Regions from separate parts of the Loigolactobacillus backii genome, predicted to be linked through region 2. Evidence: predicted binding sites of a transcription regulator. Region 2 holds the regulator's gene; the other holds the start of a gene.
What was found. The regulator NrdR, encoded in region 2, represses ribonucleotide reductase genes. The targets are predictions, from matches to a motif close to ACACNATATATNGTGT.
Positions count from the first base shown of each region.

Region 1 (11,913 bases), 1.3 Mb from region 2:
AGTTGGTGTTTTGTTTCCATCTTATCAAACAGTTATGTTATCGATCACACCGGAAAGTAAACGTGGGACAATAATGGGGTTGGCCGGTCTTGTTATGGGTTCTGCACTGGCCGTTGGTCCGATTATCTCAGGAATTGTTTTACGTTTGACTACTTGGCAGGGACTTTTCGTTGTCTTTATGGTTATTATCACTGCTGTTTTTATTTTGGGGATATTCCAAATTAAGAGTGTTATGCCGTTGAAGCCTTCAAGTATTGATTTTCTTTCAATTATTTGTTCGGTTGGTTTTATCGGTATTTTATACGTTGTTAATCAAATTGGTAAACCTGGTGTTAATTGGGGAATTTATACTGTAATTTTGCTGGTTAGTCTGTTGATGGTTGTTGGGTTTGTTTACCGGCAGCTTCACTTAACCGAGCCATTACTAGAATTACGGGTGATGAAGTCTTTTAATTACGATTTATCCGTTCTTTTGACGGCAATTTCGTACATTGCGTTAATCGTGGTGACAATTATTTTTCCGCTTTACTATCAGAATATACTCCACGTCACCCCATTTATTTCGGGAATGGCCTTAGTTCCCGCTGCGGTAGTATTGAGTATTTTAAATCCGATGACTGGTCATTTGGCTGATCGGTTTGGATTCCGCAAGGTTATGCTTAGTGGAATGATTTTAATTTGTCTTGGCTGGTTTGGGTTAGTTATTTTTGCTGGGCATCTGAATATTTGGTTAATGATGGTGTTCGCGGCCATCATTGAAGGTGGTAATGCCTTTGTCATGATGCCGGCTGTAACTTTAGGGGCTAATTCTTTACCGGATGACCTGATTGCCCATGGGACTGCCGTTATCACTACTGTTCGCCAAATACTGGGGTCAACCGGGGTTGCGGTTGCCACTTTGATTTTGGCCAACGTCACCGCTAGTCATTTGAATCAGGGGAGTACTAAGACAACTGCTGCACTTGCCGGCTACCATAGCGTTTTTGTAACTTTCTTGATCATTGAATTAATCGGGCTTGGATTGGCCTTCTTGCTTCGCGGTAAAACGAAGCAAACTGCTTAAGTTATTTTGTAATATATAGTAGTTTTTGATTAAACACTGGTAAATGTAAAAATAGTTCTGCTTAAAATGTTGAAGGATGCCACAAAGGTCGCCAACATTTCTAAGCAGAACTATTTTTAATTTGGAACGTGCGCCAAAACCGACTTTTGTCCCACTCCTAAACTATCTCGTTAATCATTATGCATTTGAATAACAATTTTTCCTTGAACGTGGCCCGTTTCGCTTAAGCGGTGGGCGACATTTAAACCAATTTCAGAAAATGGGAGTGTACGGGCGATTGGAACCTGTAATTTATTGGCCGCCAATAATTCGGCCAATTGTTGTAAATCAGTGCCCTTAGGGTCTAGCCAAAAATGATGGCCAACTAATTTAAGCTTTGTCATGAGCTCATTATCAATATTTTCTACGATCGAGGCAACGTGACCACCAGTTTTTAAAACCTTGTAACTGTCAGTTAAAGCCTCACCGCCCACTAGATCTAAAACGGCGTCAAAGTCCTTTAATGTTTCGCTGGGCCTTGTTTCGTGATAATCGATGACTGTCTCTGCACCTAATGATTTAACAAAGTCACTATGGTTAGGGCTAGCAGTGGTTGTAACGTGCGCACCGACCAGGTTTGCTAACTGAATGGCAAAACAACCGACGCCGCCGGAACCGCCAGTGATTAGGATATTTGTCCCGGACTGCAATTTGAGAACGTTATGAATTGTTTGCCAAGCGGTTAAACCAGCAAGCGGGACGGCCGCTGCCTGACTGAAGCTGATATTAGCCGGTTTTTTGGCCAGCTTATCTTGGTTGATTGCAGTGTATTCAGCATAAGTGCCTTCACGACTTAAATCAGGACGCGCAAAAACAGCATCACCAATACTGAAGTCGTGCACATTTTCGCCAATGGCCTCAATTGTCCCGGCGGCATCCCAGCCCAAGGTAATTGGAAAATGAAACGGAAAGGCATCTTTTAGCAGGCCAGTTCGCATTTTCCAATCAATCGGGTTAACTGAAGTGGCGTGTAGTTTAACTAAGACCTGGTCAGCAGTGATTTCAGGTACCGAAATTTCTGCCGCCGTGAGCTGCTTTGCGTCACCGTAATGATTTATGACAATTGCTTCCATCTGCTTTGCTCCTTACCCTTATTTTACTTTTTGCTTTATTATACCACGTTGAATACCACTAATTTTTGACCAATAAAAGGGCTAAATTTGACCAAATTATGAACTTTATCATTGAAAAAACCTACTTATATGAGATTAATGTGACAATTGTTGCAAGTCAGTTAAATCATCCACTTTTCTATTGTTGTTTGGATAAATAAATGCTAAATTATTCTTATCGAAACAATAAGAAAGAAGGAATGAATAATGACTAAAATTGATATTCAAAAAAAATACTTACAGTGTGTAGCGTATATGATAGCAAAGGTTAAAACATTTGACGAAGGTTTTAAGGAATATGAACGCAAACACGAAATTATCGTTAATGACCCAGAAATAACAACCACCGACTTGAAGCTTTCACAACAAAACTTTGCCCGTAGTTTAGAAAATTACAAACGTTTTGTAGCTCGCTTTTCGGCCTTAGATTGTCCAGAACAATACGGCGCGCAACATCGCGCAATGGCAATGAATTTTGAGGCCTATACCCAGGCCATGGCGTTGATTGTTGCGGCATTGGAACCTGAAAAACGCTCCTTAAACGTATTACGTTATCAGGAAGGCTGTCAGAAACGTGAAGCTGCCTTTGAACAAATGACCCAACTATTACAAAATGATTATCAAGAAGCGGGAGTTGTTTAGTATTTATTCGGAAAATAGATTTATTATTCGAGCAGCGGTTAAGCGAGGATCTCGGGCATAATTTAGTCCGAACAATCTGACCGCCGCTTTTTATTTTGGTGAAAAATAATTCAGTAAATTAACCCAAAAAAGAATTACTTTCGCTTATAATAAAGTTGTTGGGCTAGCTAGTGTGTGAAAGCTATTTTTTATAACTATTTTGCAACAAAAATGGTTTTTACGTAGCCAAAAAGTTGAACCTCAGGCTTTTCAAACGCTAGTCTAAAATGTAAATAGATAAAGGTGAATTAAATGATGAATTCAATTGAAGACCGTATCAGTAGTTATTTACAGTGGAACAGACCGGTAACCGTTGTTGTGGACGATCACCGTTTGCCAGTGATTGGTTTAATGGTTAATTCGCAAATATATATTCCGTTAAAAGCTTATTTTCAAGCACTGAATCAAAAATTAGTTGCTCAAGGTTTTAACGTCAGTGGCGATTACTTAGGTGATCAATTTGAATTTACGTTAGGAACCAAAACACTTCGAATTAATGGGATTAGTTTTCCGTTAGACCAGGCACCCTTTGGCAGCAATCAAGAAATTTACGTTAGTGCGGCCTTTGTAGCAGTTTTAACGCGCCACACTTATGAATGGGCCGAAAGCGACCGCTTAATTTTATTTTTACCACTTGATGACGCTAATTTTGAAGTTTCAATTGCTGAATTTCCACCGTTTAGTGTTTTACCAAAACAATTTTTGCATAAGGATCTTGGTGGGGATGGTCACATTCCAACCCTTTTTTGGGCCAACGCACCCAAAGAGACCAAATCTTTTGCCGTGATGTTAGGTGATGAGCACCCGATCGCGGCCGGTTATAGCTACTGGAATATTCTGGGCCTACCAGCGAGTGCTACTGGCGTGGCCGCTAAGGATGACCTAAGTCGCCTGACCCAACGTAGTTACCGGGGAGTAGCGCCGATGCAAAGTTCTGGTTATCATGAATACTTATTTTATATTTTTGCCTTAGATGAAGCTAAAGTTGCTACAACGGGCGCGTTAAATACGATTGATGATGCCAAGCGGGTTTTTCACGGCCATATTCTTGACGTTGGAATTTACCCAACGTTTGCAATGCTTTAGGATTAAACTTTTTAGTTATCAAAAAAGCGGTCGGTGACAAAGAATATTTTGTCGCCGGCCGCTTTCTATTTCCGAACATTACTCTAGTGTGTGCGCCAAAATTCTAAATTAACGTTACGTAGTAAACTCAAAACCGATTTTTGCGCCACTCACTATTTGTGATCTTCTAGATTTTTGCTCTTACTTGTTTTCTTTGTGTTTGGGTAATCATTTTTATCAAAAAATAACGGTTGGTCCAAACCACGCTTGAATTCAGGTTGGATAGTCACGTGACTAATGTGGTATTTTTCTTCCAGTAATTTTTCGATGACACAATCAGTGTGTTCGACACTTTCTAAATCAACATCACGCATATTAACGTGGGCCTCAAAAATGACGGTATGTTCATCAACTGACCAAACATGTAGGTGGTGAATGCTGACAACATTGGGTAATTGCAGAATGTCCTGGGCCATTTCTTTGTAGTCCAACTGTGGTGCCGCCTGCATCAAAATCGAAACGGTAGTGGTAACCACGTGCCAAGCCTCACGAATAATGTAAAGTGAGACCAATAATGTGATCAAAGGATCAACCCACGTGATTGCCCAAGTACGAATGATGATGGCACCAATGACAACACCTACGGAAGACAGTGTGTCGGCAAGTAAATGCAAGTAAGTTGCCTTAATATTTAAATTATGCTTAGCACCACGATTTAATAATAAGGTTGAGCAAAGATTTGCTACGACACTAAAAAGCGCAACGTAAAACATAATTGTACCGTTAATTTTTTGCGGTGAGCGTAATCTACTAGCGGCCTCAGCGATGAGCCCAACTGAAATCAGTAAAAGGATCGCAGCATTAATAAATGCAGAAAGGATCTCGGCGCGTTTATAGCCGTAAGTGTTAACCTTGGTTTGGCGGCGTAGTCCAATTCGATGAGCAATGTAAGATAAAACAATAGATAACGCATCACTCAGATTATGGACGGCATCGGATAATAGTGACAAACTACCTGAGAGTAAGCCACCGATAAATTCAATCAGTGTGATCCCGGCATTTAGAAGGGTGACCTCAAAAAAACGTTTGCCAGATAAACTTGCTTCGTGCATAGGCGGACCTACTTTCTATCACTGGTTCCAAATGTTAATCGAATAATTGATGGATTAAAAATTCCGCAATTATTACGTTAGCTAGCAATTCTTTAGATGATGAAAATTAATCTTTTGTAATTTGAAAATATACATGTACATATATTCATATAACAAGTTAATCATAGTTGCAAATGAAGGTGTGGTCAAGCTAGAGGAGTGTGCGACCATATTTAAAAAAGTGGTTAGATTCTATCCCGCAATTAAGGATTATTACAGGCTTCGCTAATAATCTTGCTATCACGAGCAATAGCTATTTTATGGTAATTAGTATTTTTACCGGCCGCTACGGGTATTTAATCAATTTTCAGTAAATTAGCGGGTATGGTTGCAAGAACGTGTTACAATGTTTATTACTAGAAATGATTAAAAGGAGCGGTGTTGGTTTGGTGCACATAATTGAGCAACTGTATGGCCCATTTTTTGATTTATCTAATTGGATTAAAGTTGTCGATTCTGGCAGCGATTGGGCAATTATTTTTTCGCTAATTCTTATTGAGTGTTTACTCTCGGTGGATAATGCAGTTGTATTGGCGGCACAAACACAGTCTTTACCAACTTTGCGGCAGCAGAAGAAGGCGCTGATATACGGGCTGTGGGGTTCTTACCTCATGCGCTTTATCATGATCGGTTTAGGAACTTTTTTGATTCATATTTGGGCCGTAAAAGTGATCGGGGCACTGTATTTGTTATACTTAGTTGGTCATTTTTTCTATCAACGACACCAAAAAAAACACGCAACAACGCAAAAGCCTAAGCAGGGTAGCTCAGTACTCTGGGTGGTTGTCTTACAAGTTGTTATGATGGATGCCATTTTTTCTGTAGATTCTGTGTTGGCCGCACTAGCCATTTCGTCGAATCCAATTATCGTGTTAATCGGTGGTTTAGTTGGTATTTTGGTAATGCGGGGCGTGGCCGAATTGATATTGTCCTTCATGAAACGAATTCCAGAATTAGAACCAATGGCCTACTATTTAATTGCGTTTATCGCAATCAAACTGTTCCTCTCAATTCCACAAATTGGCATTGAAATTCCGTCGTGGTTATTCGTTATTATTTTAGTGATAGCCGTTGTGGCCACGCTGTTGGCCCATCAAGTCAACAGTCACCGTAAGCAACGTTCACGCTCAGAGGTAAAGAAGAGTTAGCCACGGAATTAATTTAAGGGATCCTATTTTGCTAATCAACTTAGTATTGGATTAAAGGGTTTATTCTAAAACTCAACAAGCTATTCAGATAAACTCATTTACCGCTAAACTGTGATTAATGAGTTTATTTTTTTTAAACTATTTTTCGGAATAATTGCTTTAAGACTGCAATTCATAAGAAAAATCTGTATACTATGCTTACAAAAGTTTTTTTGGATTGGAGATGATTGAAATGCACGGTATTAAGTTTGCTAAAAAGTTAAACAGTCAAGAACACTGAAATCGAAAGGGAGTTTATAAACTATAATGAGTGACTATTCAGGAAAAAATACCAAACCTAGCCCCAGGTCGTTGCCGGTCTGGCAACAAACAACGAGTCAATTAAAGGCAACGTATAAAACCGATGTTGAGGTCGGTTTAACGAGTGAAGAAGCAAAGCGACGTTTTGAAAAAAATGGACCCAATGAATTATTGGCTAAAAAGCAGTCTAATTTCATTCGCTTCATTAAGCAGTTTAATAATAGTATTATTTATATTTTGGCTGTGGCAGCAATCGTTACTTTATTAATGCATCATTACTCTGATTCAATTGTTATCGGATTAGTGATCATTGCTAACGCCTTGATTGGCTATTTTCAAGAGGTTCAGGCGGATAACGCGCTAACCAAGATTCGAGAAATGTTACTATCAGAGAATTACGTTTTTCGTGATGGTGAAAAACACCAATTACCAGCCCGAGAATTAGTTGTTGGTGATTTGGTTAACCTCGAGGCCGGGGACGCGGTTCCAGCTGATTTACGGTTGATTTCGGCGGATAATTTCAAGGTACAAGAATCAATTTTAACTGGTGAAACTGGTTCAGTTAATAAAATTGAGGAGCCCATTGATCAGGCCGACTTGGCGTTGGCTGATCGGCAAAATATGGCCTTTGCTTCGACTGCTGTAACTTCTGGATCGGCGTTAGGAATTGTCATCGCAACTGCGACGGATTCTGAAATTGGTCACATTCAACAAAGTGTTGTAAATGTTAAAGAAAAGCCAACACCATTAATGCAAAATTTGAATTCACTAGGAATTGGCCTTTCAATCGGTATTGTGGTGGCAGCGATTTTGCTATTTGGTTTAGGCATGTGGACGCACGTTTACAGTCTACCGGCGCTACTAATTGCGGTCATTACAATGGTTGTTGGTTCTATGCCAGAAGGCCTACCAGCCAGCACTTCAGTTGTTTTGTCAATGGGTGTTAAAAAGATGACAACCCAGCACGCCATCGTTAAAACTTTGCCGGCCGTAGAGACTTTAGGTGCGGTTGATATTGTTAATACCGATAAGACGGGGACATTAACTAAAAATGAAATGACAGTAACCCAAGTTATTACTGGTGATCATCACTATGACGTTACTGGAGTTGGTTTTACCCAAGGAGACCAGTTAGATTTAACCGGCGAGTTACAATACCATGGTAAACCATTTGCTTATCAGGATGATCCAGGCCTTAATTGGTTGGTTAATATTTCCGGACAAACGACGGACGCCGCGTTGATTGAGGAAAATGGCCAATGGCAGCTAAATGGTGAACCAACGGATGGTGCATTGACGGTGCTCTACCAAAAATTGACTGGGCACACACCTGAAGTGGATGAGATTGATTCACTACCGTTTGATTCGGCGTTTCGTTTTAGTGCCCGGTTGGTTCGCTTTAATGGCGAGCACATTTTGATGGTTAAAGGTTCACCGGCGACGCTTGGTAAAATGGCGGCCGCCGGTAATCCTGATTTTGATGATAGTCACTGGGAACGTAATTTAACACGGTTGGCCAATGATGGTCTGCGGGTTGTAGCTTTAGGTTACCAGCGTGTGCCTGAAACAATGACGACCATCACACGAGAACAAATTGGGGCCGGCCTACAGTTGGTTGGTATGGTGGGCATTATGGATCCACCACGAGAGGAAACCGTTTCATCGATTAAAGAATTACGTCAGGCTGGTGTAAAAGTTAAGATGATTACCGGCGACCATCCGGATACTGCGGGGGCCATTGCCAAACGTTTGGGCTTAGACGATCAAATTAGCGCGATTACAGGTCCCGAAATCAATGAAATGAATGATGATCAGTTAAAGAACTGTATTGATAATTACAACGTTTTCGCTCGAACAACACCGGCAGATAAACTACGAATTGTTAATGCCCAGCAGGCAAATGGGCACGTTGTATCAATGACTGGTGATGGCGTTAACGACGCTGCGGCCTTAAAGCAGGCCAATATTGGTGTGTCAATGGGAATTAAAGGAACTGAAGTTGCCAAAGAAGCAGCCAATATGGTTCTGGCCAACGATGACTTCGCAACAATTGTTAAAGCTGTTCGTGAGGGCCGCCACGTCTTTGATAACATTAGAAAGACCATTCGATTCTTATTACCAACAAGTTTTGCGGAAGGCTTAATTGTCATGATCAGTATTTTAATGGGCCAAGAGTTGCCGTTATTTCCAACACAGTTACTTTGGATTAACATGGTATCGGCCCTAACGATTCAATTTGCCTTTATTTTTGAACCGCCAGAAGATGGCATTATGACCCGGGGACCACGTAATGTAAAAGCTGGTTTACTAAATCGGCTGGATATTATCGAAATTGCCTATGTCTCAGTGCTAATCGCCGGTTTAGGGATAATTGCTTTTGATTTTGCGACTCGTGCTGGAATGTCCGTTGCGTTAGGTAGTACTATGACCTTGAATATTGTGATTTTTGGGAAGATTTTCTACTTATTTAACCTGCGTAACGCGCACCCAGTGATTTCGAAACACTTTTTTGAAAATAAGATGGCCTTTATTATCGTTGGCATTTTATTATTACTCCAAGTTGGGATTATTTATTTGCCATTTATGCAATCAATTTTCCACACTGCGCCAATTAATTTCTTCTACGGCTGGGTAATTCCGGCAATTGCTGGGTTTATTGTCTTAGTCATTACGGAAATTGGTAAGCTGTGGCGGATAAAGCATGCTGCTGCATGATGATTGCCTTATGTTAGTAATTGATCTAGTAAAATATCCAAGATAACTAAATTAATTTTTACAAAAAAGATGCTCCTGGTGAAGCGTTTATAAAAACGTATTCAGTTGAAGCATCTTTTTTGCGTTGCGGCCAAACGTCTTTTTTTGCAAATTTATTTAAAAAGTGACTGGCGCAAATCAAAAATAGTGCTACAATATATAGTGCTGATAAATATTAGCTCACAATATATTGTGTTATTAATGGCTGGCCAGCTATTTTATTAAATTATCAATGAGCAGGGAGAGAGTATTGTGAGTAACTATATTAAGTTTTTAAGGCACCAATTAAAAGGGTGGCCCCAACAAAATTACTATTTGTTTTTCTTTAGTGTTGGTTGTCAGGTTATGACGTTGGTTAATCAAAGAATTACTTGGTTGACGTTGGTTACCTTTATCGGAACGACACTTGGTGTTTTATGTATTTTAGCAATTAATGCGGCTAAATCGGTTAATGGTTGGTTAGGCATTTTATCGGCCATTTGTTTTATTATTACCGGGTATGCGGCCGGTAACTACCTTAGCATTGGTGAACAGTTGGCGTATATGATTACGTTGGACATTCCGGTACTCTTAAGCGTTAATTGGAACGTTAATATGGTCTCAAAGATTAGAAAATTTAATGGATCAACTTGGGCTATTGCCATTATTTCAACGATTATTGTTTATTTTGTTTCTGGTTTTGTCATTGGTCGGTTTACAAATGACCCCCGGCCTTGGATTGATGCCATCAGTTTCTCCATCAGCTTAACGGCCGGCGTAATCTGCTTCCTACGTTACAATAACCAATACATTTGGTGGCTGGCATCTGGTTTAGCACAGATGGTCTTATGGTTTGTTTCATTCAAGCAAGGATCAGCAACTCTCGCTATGTTTGTAAACAGTTCAATTTACTTAATTAATGATATTTTAGCATTTACGATTTCACCATGGTACAACAAAAAAGAACGTGCTCGTTTAGTAAAGCAGGAAGCTGCCTACGCTAAAACAAGTAGCACGGTAAATAATTAAAAATTTTAAATCGGCGCTGGTTAGTAAATTGATGATCCTTTAGGGATAATTAAATGGCTCTTCGTCAACTGTTGTTGGTGAATCCATATTTCGAGTTCTAATCACTTCGTGATTAGGGCTCTTTTTGTTTTGATTTTGAAAACGTATAGTACTCGAGTTCTAAACCTCCAGAAGCTGCGATAGCCAAAACTGGCTCGTTTGATCGCCTTGATTTTATTATTAGAACCTTCCAAAGGACCATTTGAATAGTGTGTGGTAAAGGTGTTACGAATCTCATCATGATGGCTTTCAAGTGTTTTAATCGTGTTCTTCATTTCTTCAGAATACGTTTTGTTATTCCAAAATGCCGCATTGTAGTTATGCCAATCTTGATGTTGGACAGCTGACCGGACGCTGTTTAAGACTTGATAAGTTTGTTCTAGTTCTGAATCCAACGATAACAGCTGATGGACAACATCGGTGGCAGCCATCCAGTAAGGAAAATTAGTCCACTTTTTGAATTGTTCAAAGTTAAGCTGTTCAGTTGGTACTAACAACAGCTTCCAGTAGCGCTTAAGGGCGTGAAATTCGCGAGAAGACGGGGTAAACTTCTTCATCACCTTGATTCTGGTTTTGTTAAACGCCCGATTTAGGGCGTTGATAATATGAAACTTGTCCATGACCACCATGGCATTGGGGAACACGGTCTGCACAAGCTTGGGGTAGGTATAATTCATATCAGTCACAATAATTTTGACGTTTTCTCGGGCAGCTTGATCGAAGCGGTAAAAATACTTCTCTAGTTTATTGATGGTTCGATAAGGGAGTAAGTCGATTAATTCATGGGTTTCGCCATTCATGAACTCAAAGCTCATGGCACCAGTAGCGCTCTTGGTACTCTTCACCTCATCCATTAAGATGATCTCTGGTAAATAGTGCCAATTGGTTTGAAAGTCTCGTTCAGCGCGCATTAACTGGCGGCCCACAAATGAATCTGATGCCGATACTTCATTGGCAATGTGCTTCAAAGAGACCGGTTCACCGAGCTTCTCTAGGCATTCTTTGCGGCTGGTGTTTGAAATTGTACAGTGTTTCGGAACTGCCAATGTTTGTGCAAGAAAGTTGCCGTGACATTCTTTACAGTGGAAATAGCGGCGCTTTAAGGCTAAGATGACGGTGTTGCTCAGAACCTTCGAGAATCTGATAGTGGTATTGCGCCAGCCGTAGTTAATAATCTTTTGATCATTGATAATCCCGCACTTGGGACAAGCCTTCGGCGTGTAATCCAAGTGGCCAGTTAAGCGAATAACCCCGTCTTCTCCAGTTTCACCGTCAGTAATTTTTAGGTTCTCGTCAGCTATTCCTAATAATAATTTTGTAGTATCATGACACATAGGGCATTTCCTTCTTTCTGAAAAATCTTCGTGGTGGTTGACTTGGATGAACGGACAGGAAATGTCCGCTTTTTTATTCTAGCCATAAATAAAAAATCTGTCATCAGTAATAGATGAAAATCTATTACCAACAACAGATATTGTAGAACCAATTAAATTTGCTAATCAGTGTTTTTTGTCTAAATAGATTTAGTTACGTCCTTGTCCAAATGATGATAT
Region 1 is NZ_CP014873.1:456,954-468,866, reverse strand. Features, by position in the region: gene AYR53_RS01955 (MFS transporter) at 1-1,063, shown strand, start outside; gene AYR53_RS01950 (NADP-dependent oxidoreductase) at 1,234-2,175, opposite strand; gene AYR53_RS01945 (hypothetical protein) at 2,422-2,856, shown strand; gene AYR53_RS01940 (stalk domain-containing protein) at 3,148-3,981, shown strand; gene AYR53_RS01935 (cation diffusion facilitator family transporter) at 4,134-5,072, opposite strand; gene AYR53_RS01930 (DUF475 domain-containing protein) at 5,498-6,259, shown strand; gene AYR53_RS01925 (HAD-IC family P-type ATPase) at 6,566-9,274, shown strand; gene pnuC (nicotinamide riboside transporter PnuC) at 9,566-10,321, shown strand; gene AYR53_RS01915 (ISL3 family transposase) at 10,423-11,694, opposite strand.
Region 1: pnuC (nicotinamide riboside transporter PnuC) is a predicted target of NrdR. The motif match lies at 9,494-9,509, and genes of this name have one in related genera.

Region 2 (11,913 bases):
GAGTTTGCTGAATATAAGAGCCAGCGTGCCAAGACACCCTCAGAATTATCTGAACAACTACCGTATTTACGCCAGCTATTAACCGCATATGGTATTAAATCATATGAGTTAGCGAATTATGAAGCCGACGATATTATTGGTACGTTAGCTAAAGAGGCAAGTCAAGCTGGATTTCAGGTTGATATAGTCACTGGCGATCGGGATTTGACACAATTAGCAACCGCAGAGGTGACGGTTAACGTTACAGTTAAAGGCGTTAATCAGACGGAGGCCTACACGCCGGAACATGTTATGGAAAAATATGGTTTACAGCCTAAGCAAATTATCGATATGAAGGGTCTTGCCGGTGATACTTCAGATAACTATCCTGGTGTCCGCAAGGTCGGTGAAAAAACGGCGATTAAATTATTAAAGGAATACGACAGTGTCGAGGGTGTTTATGAGCACCTTGATGATCTGAAGGCCAGTAAAATGAAGGAGCATTTACAAGAAGATCGTTCTAATGCCTTTTTAAGTAAAAAACTGGCAACAATTAATACTGCCGCGCCAATTAAGGTTTCAGTCACCGAACTCAAGCGACAAGAACGTGACCTTGATAAATTGATTGAATTTTACAAAGAAATGGACTTTAATTCGTTTTTAAGTAAGCTTGATTCGGCCGTGGCACCAACTGAAGTAGCCGCTAAAACGACGATAAAATTTGAACAATTAACGAATGAAAATATCAAGCAGGTTTTGGCTAAATTTTCCGGGCCGGTTGTGTTCTATTTAGAAATGTTAGCCAGTAATTACCACACTTCTGATTTTGCGGGATTTGTAATTGGCCAAGAGGATCATTGGTATTTTGGACGAGATATCAAATTATTACAGCAACCTGATTTCGTTGCTTTTTTTGCCGATAATCAACAAGCAAAATTAGTTTTTGATTTGAAACGGACATTTGTTGGCCTAAATCGGCTTGGAATTCGGCTAAACGGGACAACTTTTGATTTACTATTGGCTTCATATTTGTTAAATACGAATGATAACAGTAATGACCTAGGTAAAATTGCCCAGTTACATCAATACAGTGATGTTGCTACGGATGAAGAAGTTTATGGCAAGGGATCTAAGAAGGCTTTACCAGAAAATGAAACTGAATTTGCGGAACATCTGGCGCGTAAGGCGCGGGCAATTGAACAATTACAGCCTAAATTAAGCCATGAATTAGAAGCTAATGATCAGATCGGTTTATTTAATGAATTAGAAATACCATTAGCGCTAGTATTGGCACAAATGGAAATTGCTGGAATTAAAATCGATAAGGATCGTTTAAACGATATGCGGGGGTCCTTTAAGGAACGCATTCAACAAATTCAGGAAAAGATTTATGCGGAAGCAGAAGAAGAGTTTAACATTAATTCTTCCAAACAATTAGGGGCCATCTTGTTTGAAAAAATGAATTTACCAGTAATAAAAAAGACTAAAACTGGTTACTCAACTGCAGTTGGCGTCCTTGAAAAATTAAAGGGTATTGCACCAATTGCCAGTGATGTTTTAGATTATCGTGGTTTGACTAAAATTCAGTCAACCTACATTACCGGCTTACTGAAGGTCATTCATCCCGAGGATGGTAAAATTCACACGACTTATTTACAAACGTTAACGCAAACAGGGCGTTTGTCGTCGATTGACCCTAATTTACAGAATATTCCAGTGCGTGATGAAGATGGCCGGCAAATTCGCCAGGCTTTTGTCCCACGTGAAAAAGGGTGGCAAATTTTTGCGGCTGACTATTCGCAAATTGAGTTACGTGTTTTGGCCCATATTTCCCACGATAAAAATCTGCAGGCGGCCTTTAAAGAAGGAATGGATATTCATGCTAGTACGGCCATGCGAATTTTTAATTTGGATTCACCTGCCGATGTGACGCCAAATATGCGGCGTGAAGCGAAGGCCGTTAATTTTGGTATTGTCTATGGTATTAGTGATTACGGATTATCGCAAAACATTGGGATTACACGTCTCCAGGCAAAGAACTACATTGATAATTATTTCCGTGAATACCCTAATGTTCAGAAATATATGACTGACATTGTTCAGTCGGCTAAAGACCATGGTTACGTTGAAACCCTCTTTCATCGGCGCCGTTATTTACCCGACATTAACGCCAAAAACTTTAATTTGCGTTCTTTTGCCGAACGGACCGCGATGAATACGCCAATCCAAGGTAGTGCGGCCGATATTATCAAAGTTGCCATGTTGAATATGCATAAGGCACTTGAGGAGCACAAATTAAAGGCAACGATGTTATTGCAAGTACACGATGAATTAATTTTTGAAGCACCGGATGATGAAATTCCAGTTCTAAGAAAATTAGTTCCACAAGTGATGGACTCTGCAGTCGATTTAGAGGTTCCCATGAAGGTTGGTTTTGGTAGCGGGCCAACTTGGTATAACGTAAAGGATTAAGGTGACAAAATGCCAGAATTACCAGAAGTTGAGACAGTTCGGCAAGGGTTGCGCGAACTAATTTTGAATAAGACAATTGATCAGGTTCAGGTTTTATGGCCGAAGATTGTTAACGGCGATACTGAACAGTTTAGACAAACCCTACAGGGATTAACTTTTATCGAAATTGATCGTCGGGGCAAGTATTTATTATTTCGCTTGAGTGAGCAGATGACGATGGTTTCTCATTTGCGGATGGAAGGTAAGTACCGGTTAAATAAGCAGGATGATCCGGTCACGAAACATACGCACGTTATTTTTAATTTTACTGATGGGACTGCGCTCCGCTATTTAGACGTCCGCAAGTTTGGGCGAATGACCCTCATTAAAACGGGGCAGGAAATGACTTTACCAGGTTTGAATAAGCTAGGAGCCGAGCCAACTGCACAGACGTTTAAAATTGCGGACTTTACTAAAGGGCTTAAACGACATAAAAAAGCGATTAAACCAACGCTACTAGATCAACAAGTAGTTGCTGGCCTAGGTAATATTTACGCCGATGAGGTACTTTGGTTAAGCGGTATTAATCCGCTACAGCCGGCCAATACGTTGACAGATCAACAGGTGAAGTTATTACACGATAATATTATTGCTGAAATGAAACAGGCAATTAAGGCTAAGGGAACAACAATTCGTAGTTATACGGATGCCTACGGAGCCACTGGTGGTTTTCAGTTATCATTACACGTTTACGGACGCGAAGGTGAGGCCTGCGAACGTTGTGGTGGCACGATTGAAAAGACGCGATTGGCCCAACGCGGAACGCATTTCTGTCCTCACTGTCAAGTGTTAAACGTACCAACAAAATGACCGTGATTTTGGGCCTTACTGGCGGAATTGCCAGTGGCAAATCGACTGTGAGTCGTTATTTAAATGAATTTGGTTTTCCAGTAGTTGATGCCGATATCATTGCGCGGGAAGTTGTTGAACCAGGTACGATTGGGCTGCAACAAATTATTGCCACTTTTTCTGAAGCTGTGTTAAAGGCGGACGGTCATTTAAACCGGCAATATCTTGGGCGGATAGTTTTTGGCCAATCGAAGGAATTAGCAAAACTAACGAAGATTACGGCGCCCTTGATTCGGGAAACCATCACTAAACGTTTACAATTATTAAAAGAAAAGAAAGCGTCATTAATTGTTTTAGATGTTCCGTTAATGTTTGAAACTGGTTATGATAAGTTGACCGATGTGACTTTATTAGTTGAGATTCCGAAAGAATTGCAATTGCAACGGCTAATGAGGCGTGATCAGTTAACCTATACTGCCGCATTGGCGCGAATTAATACGCAGTGGCCATTGGCAAAAAAGCGTGCCTTAGCGGACGTCGTGATTGACAATAGTGGTACGGTTGCACAAACAAAACAGCAAATGTTAGATTTTTTAAAACAGAATCATTTTGTTTAATGTGTTACCAAATTAGCGAGGTTTCGCTTAAGCGACAATATCTTTTAATAAAGTTACTTGGCTGAAAGTATGATGAAAATGGTCGGCTATTGCGTGATTTAAAACCTTTTCTAGTATTTAGCTAGCTAATTTGGCCTAAAAATATTGGCACAAGTACTGTCGCTCGGGTTATATCCTTGCCTAATCAATCTGGCCAATAATGCTTTTCAATTATGGTGTAGAATCTAACTGGCTTTTCAATCAATAAGGTGAGGAATTTTTCCTGACCTTATTTGATTGTTGGACTTGCACCAATGGATTAATGGTATACTATTTCAGGTAAAGAACACTAAAGATGAGAGGTGTTAATTATGCAATGTCCTCGTTGCCATCACAATGGTTCGCGAGTTGTTGATTCACGGCCAACAGATGAAGGCCGGGTTATTCGCCGCCGCCGGGAATGTGAAAATTGTGGTTTCCGTTTTACAACGTTTGAACGCGTAGAACAAACACCGTTATTGGTTATTAAAAAGAATGGTACGCGGGAAGAGTTTAATCGTGAGAAGATTTTGCGTGGGTTAATTCGTTCTGCTGAAAAACGGCCTGTGACCATGGAACAAATGACGCAGATTGTTGATGAAGTTGAAAATAAGGTGCGTTCATTGGGTGAAAATGAAGTCGCCTCACAGGCAATTGGTGAATACGTCATGGGCTTACTAGCAGATGTTGACGAAATTGCTTATATTCGTTTTGCTAGTGTCTACCGGCAATTTAAGGATATGAATGTTTTTCTAAAAGAATTAAACGATATGGTAGAAAAAGATAAAAAACAAACTAATGATAAGAAATCAACGGATCAACCCAAAAAGTGAGGTGTGATGGTTGCAAAATGCCTTTTCTAATTTAAGTCCTAGAGACGGCTTTCTAGTGACTAAGGCAAATTATTTATCGGACTTTGATCGGCAAATTCTGACTTATTTATACCAGCCATTAATGGGAGTTACTGCGTTTAGTTTATTTTTAACGCTTTGGACGGAAATTGTACCGAACCCGCTGTTATCTGATCAAAAACCACATACAACTTTATTGGCACTGTTAAATATTGATTTACCGGATTTTTATGATAGCCGCCTACGTTTGGAGGCATTGGGTCTACTAAAAACTTATACGCGAACAGTCCCAGAAGGGCGTTATTTCGTTTATGAACTTTACGCCCCTCAGGCACCAAATGCTTTTTTTAAAGACGATTTATTGAGCTTATTGCTTTATGAAGCAGTTGGTGAAGAACGATTTAACGTTCTAAAAGATAAGTTTCGGTTACGTGTGGTCAGCAAAAAGGATTTAACGGAAATAACAAAAAATTTCCTCGAAGTTTTTCACGTGAACTCCGCCTTATTGGATAGTCCACCGGCCACAATTGCAGAAACCAAATCTGAATTTCAAGTAAAGGTGGCTAACCGTCCCAGCGTTACTTCAGAAGCTGAGCAAAGTTTTGATTGGTCATTTTTTAAGCAACAGCTAAAATCAAGTTTTGTTGACGATAAACAAGTAGACGAAAATCACCAATTAATTTTAACGATGCACCAGCTCTACGGAATTAGTGAATTAGAAATGGCACAATATATTGGTGAAAGTGTCAATGTGGCAACCAATCAATTGGATGTTAAGGCGTTCCGGCAATTGATTGCCCGCCAGTTTCGGGGACAATCAAATTTGACAACCGAAAAAACGGCCGTGACACGGAAAAATTTATCCAGCCAAGAATTAAAGAAGGCCGGTTTTAGTGCCTCTGATCAAAAATTAATTGCGGTTAGTCGTCAGTATTCGCCAGTCGAATTTCTACAACAACTAAAACAGCAACAGGGTGGTTATGTTGCCAGTAGTGAGGAACGGGTGCTGGAGCGTTTAGTTAAGCGGCAAGTGTTTCCTAACTCGGTCATTAATATTTTGATTCATTATATGATCAATGTCCGTAAAATGCCGACGTTAAATCAAAGTTATTTGGATAGCGTTGCCAATGGCTGGCTGCAGCACCATGTAACAACGCCTGAGGCCGCAATGAGTGAGGTTAAAGAATTCTACAAGCCTAAGAAAGTAACTAAGAAAAGAACGCGGGGGACAACTCGCCAAGAGACACTACCTGAGTGGGCCCAGGAAGGCTTTAAGGCGCCTAAGGAAGCTGTCTCTAATGAACAAGAACTGGCCCTGCAAAAGAGTCTAAAGGCACTGAAAACGTTACGAAAGGGTGGTGAGTAGTAATGGAAGATATGGGAAAAAATTTGCGCATTTTAATGAATCGTCGAAACCTTAATCAGCATTATGATGAACTAATGGCACGAGTTATGAAGGATACTGACGTTCAGCAATTCATTACGGCTAATCAGAAGGCCATCGATCAGGCAACAATTGATCGTTCGGCGGCCAAGCTCTATGAGTTTGTAACTGAGAAGCATAAATTTTTGTCTGATAAAGCTTCTTTGGCCCCTGGCTACGAGCCAAAACTTTTCTTAAATCACCACTTCATTGACGTTACTTATGTTCCAACGGCAGAATTGGTTGCAGAACAAAAGGATAACGCCTTACGTTCACGGGTACACTCAATTAATATGCCTAAGAATATTCAGGCGGCACGTTTGGATCAGTTCTATCCAGAAAATCGTACTGGGGCACTTCAGGCTGGCGTTACCTTTGTTACTGATTACATCAAAGAACCAAAAAAATTTCACCAAGGACTTTACCTGTATGGTAGTTTTGGTGTAGGTAAAACGTATTTACTGGGAGCAATTGCCCATGAATTGGCGGTCAATGGTTTTCAGACAACGCTACTACATTTCCCAACGTTTGCAGTAGAAATGAAGAACGCAATTGGGCAGAATAATTTAATGGAAAAAATTGATGTCATTAAAAAAGCACCAATTTTGATGTTAGATGATATCGGCGCCGATTCAATGTCTAGTTGGATTCGGGATGACGTTTTAGGTGTTATTCTTCAATTTCGAATGCAAGAAGAGTTAACGACTTTTTTCTCCTCTAATTTTTCAATGCAGGCGTTAGAAAAAGAACATCTAACAGTTAGTCAACGGGGTGAAAATGAGCCCCTGAAGGCAAAACGAATTATGGAACGTGTTCGTTTCTTGAGTCAGGAAGTTGAATTGTTAGGCCAGAATCGTCGCTTGAAGCCGAAAAATAATTAGATTAATTTTCAAGGTAGACTTGAATTAACAAATCGAGTGTGGTTCAATAAAAGTATCAACGAAGAAAGACAACTTTAACGAGAATTTACTTAAAGAGAGTGCACTGGTGCTGAGAAGTGCATAAGTAAAAGCGTTATTGACCGCTTTTTGAGATGCTCAATGCAAAGTTGAGCCGGTACGCAACCGTTAATAGCGCTAATAAGGAAACTTCATTTTGAAGTTTTAAATTTTGGGTGGAACCACGTTTATACGTCCCTGAAGCAACTATTGCTTCAGGGACTTTTTTTATTTATTTTAAGGAGGAATTTAGATATGGCAGAAATTACGTTAACGTTCCCTGATGGTGCTAAAAAGGCATTTGAAGAGACGGCTAGTGTGGCCGATGTGGCTAAGTCGATCAGCGTTAGTCTTGGTAAAAAGGCAATTGCGGGTAAATTGGATGGTGCACTAGTTGATTTGACTGCACCTTTAAAGCATGATGGGGCAATTGAGATTATTACCAAAAATGATCCCGCTGCACTACAAGTTCTTTGGAATACTGCTAGTTTAACGTTAGGTGCTGCTTTAAAGCATTTGTATCCAGAAATGCGATTCGGTGAACACGCCGTAACGGAGCACGGCTTCTATTATGATACAGATAATAATAAAAAACCGGTATCAGAGGATGATCTTGAGGCAATCAATCAAGAAATGCGCAAATTGGTTGAACAGGATGGTAAAATTACGCGTAAAACAGTTACTAAGGCTGCTGCTTTAGCACAGTTCAAGGATGATCAGTATAAAACGACTTTACTTAACAACTTGGATAGTGACGAAGTTGTTTTGTATCATTTAGATGATTTCGTTGATTTTGGTGAACAAGGTGTTTTACCAGATACGAAGGTTTTGAAGGTATCGAAGCTTTTGTCTGTCGCCGGTGCTTATTGGCAAGGTAAGTCCAGTAACAATATGTTACAGCGTGTCTACGGAACGGCCTTCTTCAGTGAGAAAGAAATGGAAGCTGATGATCAACGTCGCCAAGAGGCCCATGATCGTGATCACCGTGTTATTGGTAATAAGTTAGATTTGTTCTTTGTTGACCCGAAAGTTGGTGCAGGCTTGCCATACTGGATGCCTAAAGGTGCTACTATTCGTCGGACCATTGAGCGTTACATTATTGACAAAGAAATCTCCCACGGTTACCAGCACGTTTACACACCCGTTTTAATGAATTTAGATGCCTACAAGACATCAGGTCACTGGGATCATTATCGTGAAGATATGTTCCCACCAATGGACATGGGTGATGGTGAACAGCTTGAGTTACGCCCGATGAACTGTCCAAGTCATATCCAAATTTATAAGCATCATATTCGATCTTACCGGGAATTGCCAATTCGGATTGCTGAACTTGGCATGATGCATCGTTACGAAAAATCCGGCGCTTTATCCGGCTTACAGCGAGTTCGTGAAATGACTTTAAATGATGGTCATACATTTGTTGCGTTAGATCAAATTCAGGATGAATTTAAAAAGATTTTGAATTTAATGATTGAAGTGTACGATGATTTCGATATCCATGACTACTCATTCCGTCTAAGTTACCGTGATCCTAAGAACACTGCAAAGTATTTTGATGACGATGCCATGTGGAATCGTGCTCAAAAGATGTTGAAAGGTGCTATGGACGAACTTGGTTTGAACTACGTTGAAGCTGAAGGTGAAGCGGCATTTTATGGTCCTAAGCTAGATGTTCAAACTAAGACTGCTCTTGGTAATGAGGAAACATTGTCAACGATTCAATTAGACTTTATGTTGCCAGAACGTTTTGATTTATCTTACGTTGGCAATGATGGTGAAGAACACCGTCCAGTTATGATTCATCGTGGCCTCGTTTCAACGATGGAACGTTTCGTTGCTTACCTAACGGAGATGTATAAGGGTGCCTTTCCAACTTGGTTGGCACCAGTTCAGGCGGTTATTATTCCAGTTAAGAATGATTTACACGCCGGATATGCTTATCAAGTACGTGATCGGATGATTAAGGCCGGCCTACGTGTTGAGGTTGACGAACGTAACGAGAAGATGGGCTACAAGATTCGTGAAGCCCAAACTCAAAAGATTCCTTATTCATTAGTTATTGGTGATCAAGAGATTGAGGATGCAACTGTTTCTGTTCGCCATTACGGTGAAGAAAAGACCGTTGCCCAAGATACTAATATGTTTATCGACGCAATGGTTGCCGAAGTGGGTAACTATAGTCGGACTGGAAAGTCTTATCAGAATGATAGTACTAAACAACTTGACAAAAAGAATTAAACACGCTAAACTTTAAAAGTTGAGAATTAAAAGCAGAAGCAACCCGCTTCTCGCCTAAGTTGACAGTACAGTCTCTGGGCAGAATAACGTACGGATCAAGTTTGAATAACTTGTGGCGGGTTTTGCTATTTTTAGCAAAGCTCGTTTTTTTCTGCATTTTTCTCGAATTCTTACGGAGGTGAATAACCATAGCAAAAGACATGATGGTCAATGATGGGATTCGTGCTCGCGAAGTCCGCTTAATTGCGGAAAATGGTGATCAATTAGGAGTTAAAAGTAAACAAGACGCATTAAAAATTGCTGAACAAGCAAATCTTGATGTTGTCGTTGTTGCTGCTAACGCAAAGCCACCAGTTGCGCGGATTATGGATTACGGGAAATACCGTTTTGAGTTGCAGAAAAAGCAACGCGACGCCCGTAAGAAACAGAAAATCGTCAGCGTCAAAGAAGTTAGATTGAGTCCAACAATCGACCAAAACGATTTCGACACTAAGTTGAAGAACGCGCGGAAATTCTTATCTAAAGGCGATAAGGTTAAAGCGTCAATTCGTTTTCGTGGTCGTGCGATTACACATAAAGAAATCGGTCGTGATGTTCTATCGCGTTTAGCGAAGGAAACGGCAGATATCTCAACTGTTATTGCACATCCTAAAATGGACGGTCGGAGTATGTCGATGATGCTCCAACCAAATGCAGAAAAGTAAAGCTACTAAAATTAGCTTTATAGAAAGGGAAGATTTTAATTATGCCAAAACAAAAAACACATCGTGCATCAGCAAAACGTTTTAAGAAGACCGGTAACGGTGGTCTTTTACGTCATCACGCATACACGAGTCACCGTTTCCATGGTAAAACCAAAAAGCAACGTCGTTTCTTAGCAAAGCCATCAATGGTTTCAGCTAGCGATATGAAGCGAATTCGACAAATGCTTTCACAAATGAAATAGCATTTTATCGTTTAAATCTTAATTTTATGCGACCTTGGAACCTGAATTGAGTTCAGTCTGAGGTGTAATCAAGGAGGAATTTTCTATGCCACGTGTTAAAGGTGGAACAGTGACGCGTAAACGTCGTAAAAAAGTTTTAAAATTAGCCAAAGGTTATCGCGGTGCCAAGCATCTATTATTCAAATCTGCTAATGACCAAGTAATGAATTCATATCATTATGCATTTCGTGATCGTCGTCAGGTTAAACGTGATTTCCGTAAATTATGGATTGCACGGATCAACGCTGCAGCACGGATCAACGAAATTAGTTACAGCAAATTAATGCATGGTTTGAAACTTGCTGGAATTGATATCAATCGTAAAATGTTAGCTGACCTTGCTATTAGTGATGCTAAAGCATTTACTGCTTTAACTGACCAAGCTAAAAAGGCTTTAGCATAATTAATATCATCATCCATTTATAATCTATAAAAGTTTATAATCTATAAAAGGTTCGGAACAAAAGTTTATTTTGTCTCGAACCTTTTTTAGTTCTTAAAAGTAAAAAATAGCCGCTTTTTACTTGTTTTTTAAAACGATCAGTTTACCGGCTGAGTGGCGCTGTTCCAATAGGCTTTGGGCCACAATAACGCTGGTAAGGTTGAAATCAAATTGTTGGGCAATTGGAACAACTAGTTCTTTTTGTTGCATTAGCTTAGTGAGGTAGCCAAGTGCAGGCCGATCACGATACTCTCTTTTTGGTTGAAAGGCAGTCATTGTGATTTGAGGGTGGGCTTGTTTTAAGGCTTCTGCAATCGGGTTTAAGGAGAGGTATTGCCCACTAGCCTTAACGTGCGCCACACCACGTTCTTGATCGTTACCGCCGTTGATTGCGTTAATAACGATATCGAATTTAACGTTGGCAGTGGAAAATTTCTCACTAGGAATAAACTGATTGGCACCTAATTGGTCCAATAAATTGGCGTGCTTTGAGGCCGCAACTGCCGTAACCGATAAACCAGCGGCCTTGGCCAATTGAAGTAATAAGCTACCAACGCCACCGGCCGCACCTTCAATTGCCAGTGATTGGGCTGGCCGAATTGATAGTGCGTTGAATAAAATATTGTAAGCAGTGATGCCAACTGATGGTAGCCCAACAGCTTGCTCAATTGGAAAAGCAGAAGGCAACCGGCCAATTTTATTATGTGAAACGGGCACTTGACTGGCGTAACCACCAATGTTTGGGTGTGCAATTACAAGATCACCAGGCAAGTAATCAGTGACGTCACTACCAATTGAATTAATCGTGCCAACAACGTCAGTACCGGGAACGATTGGAAAAGGTAAGGGCCGATTAGCCTGTTGTTCACCACGACGTAGGGCGGCATCATATGGATTTAGACCAAAGCCAATGACGTCAACTAAAACCCGAATTGGAGACAGTACTGGCGGGGCCTGAACTATTTCTTTAAAAACTGATGGCGGTCCGAATTGATTAAAACCGAAACTTTGCATAATAACCATCCTTTCTATATTCTTATAAGCGTATCATAGCAAAGCTTTTTGAAAATAAGAAGGATAACGATTCAACAACAAAGTTAGTGGGAAGAGTGCATTTTA
Region 2 is NZ_CP014873.1:1,792,263-1,804,175, forward strand. Features, by position in the region: gene polA (DNA polymerase I) at 1-2,451, shown strand, start outside; gene mutM (DNA-formamidopyrimidine glycosylase) at 2,461-3,300, shown strand; gene coaE (dephospho-CoA kinase) at 3,297-3,896, shown strand; gene nrdR (transcriptional regulator NrdR) at 4,247-4,747, shown strand; gene AYR53_RS08095 (replication initiation and membrane attachment family protein) at 4,758-6,131, shown strand; gene dnaI (primosomal protein DnaI) at 6,134-7,069, shown strand; gene thrS (threonine--tRNA ligase) at 7,382-9,367, shown strand; gene infC (translation initiation factor IF-3) at 9,571-10,071, shown strand; gene rpmI (50S ribosomal protein L35) at 10,113-10,313, shown strand; gene rplT (50S ribosomal protein L20) at 10,399-10,755, shown strand; gene AYR53_RS08125 (NADP-dependent oxidoreductase) at 10,873-11,808, opposite strand.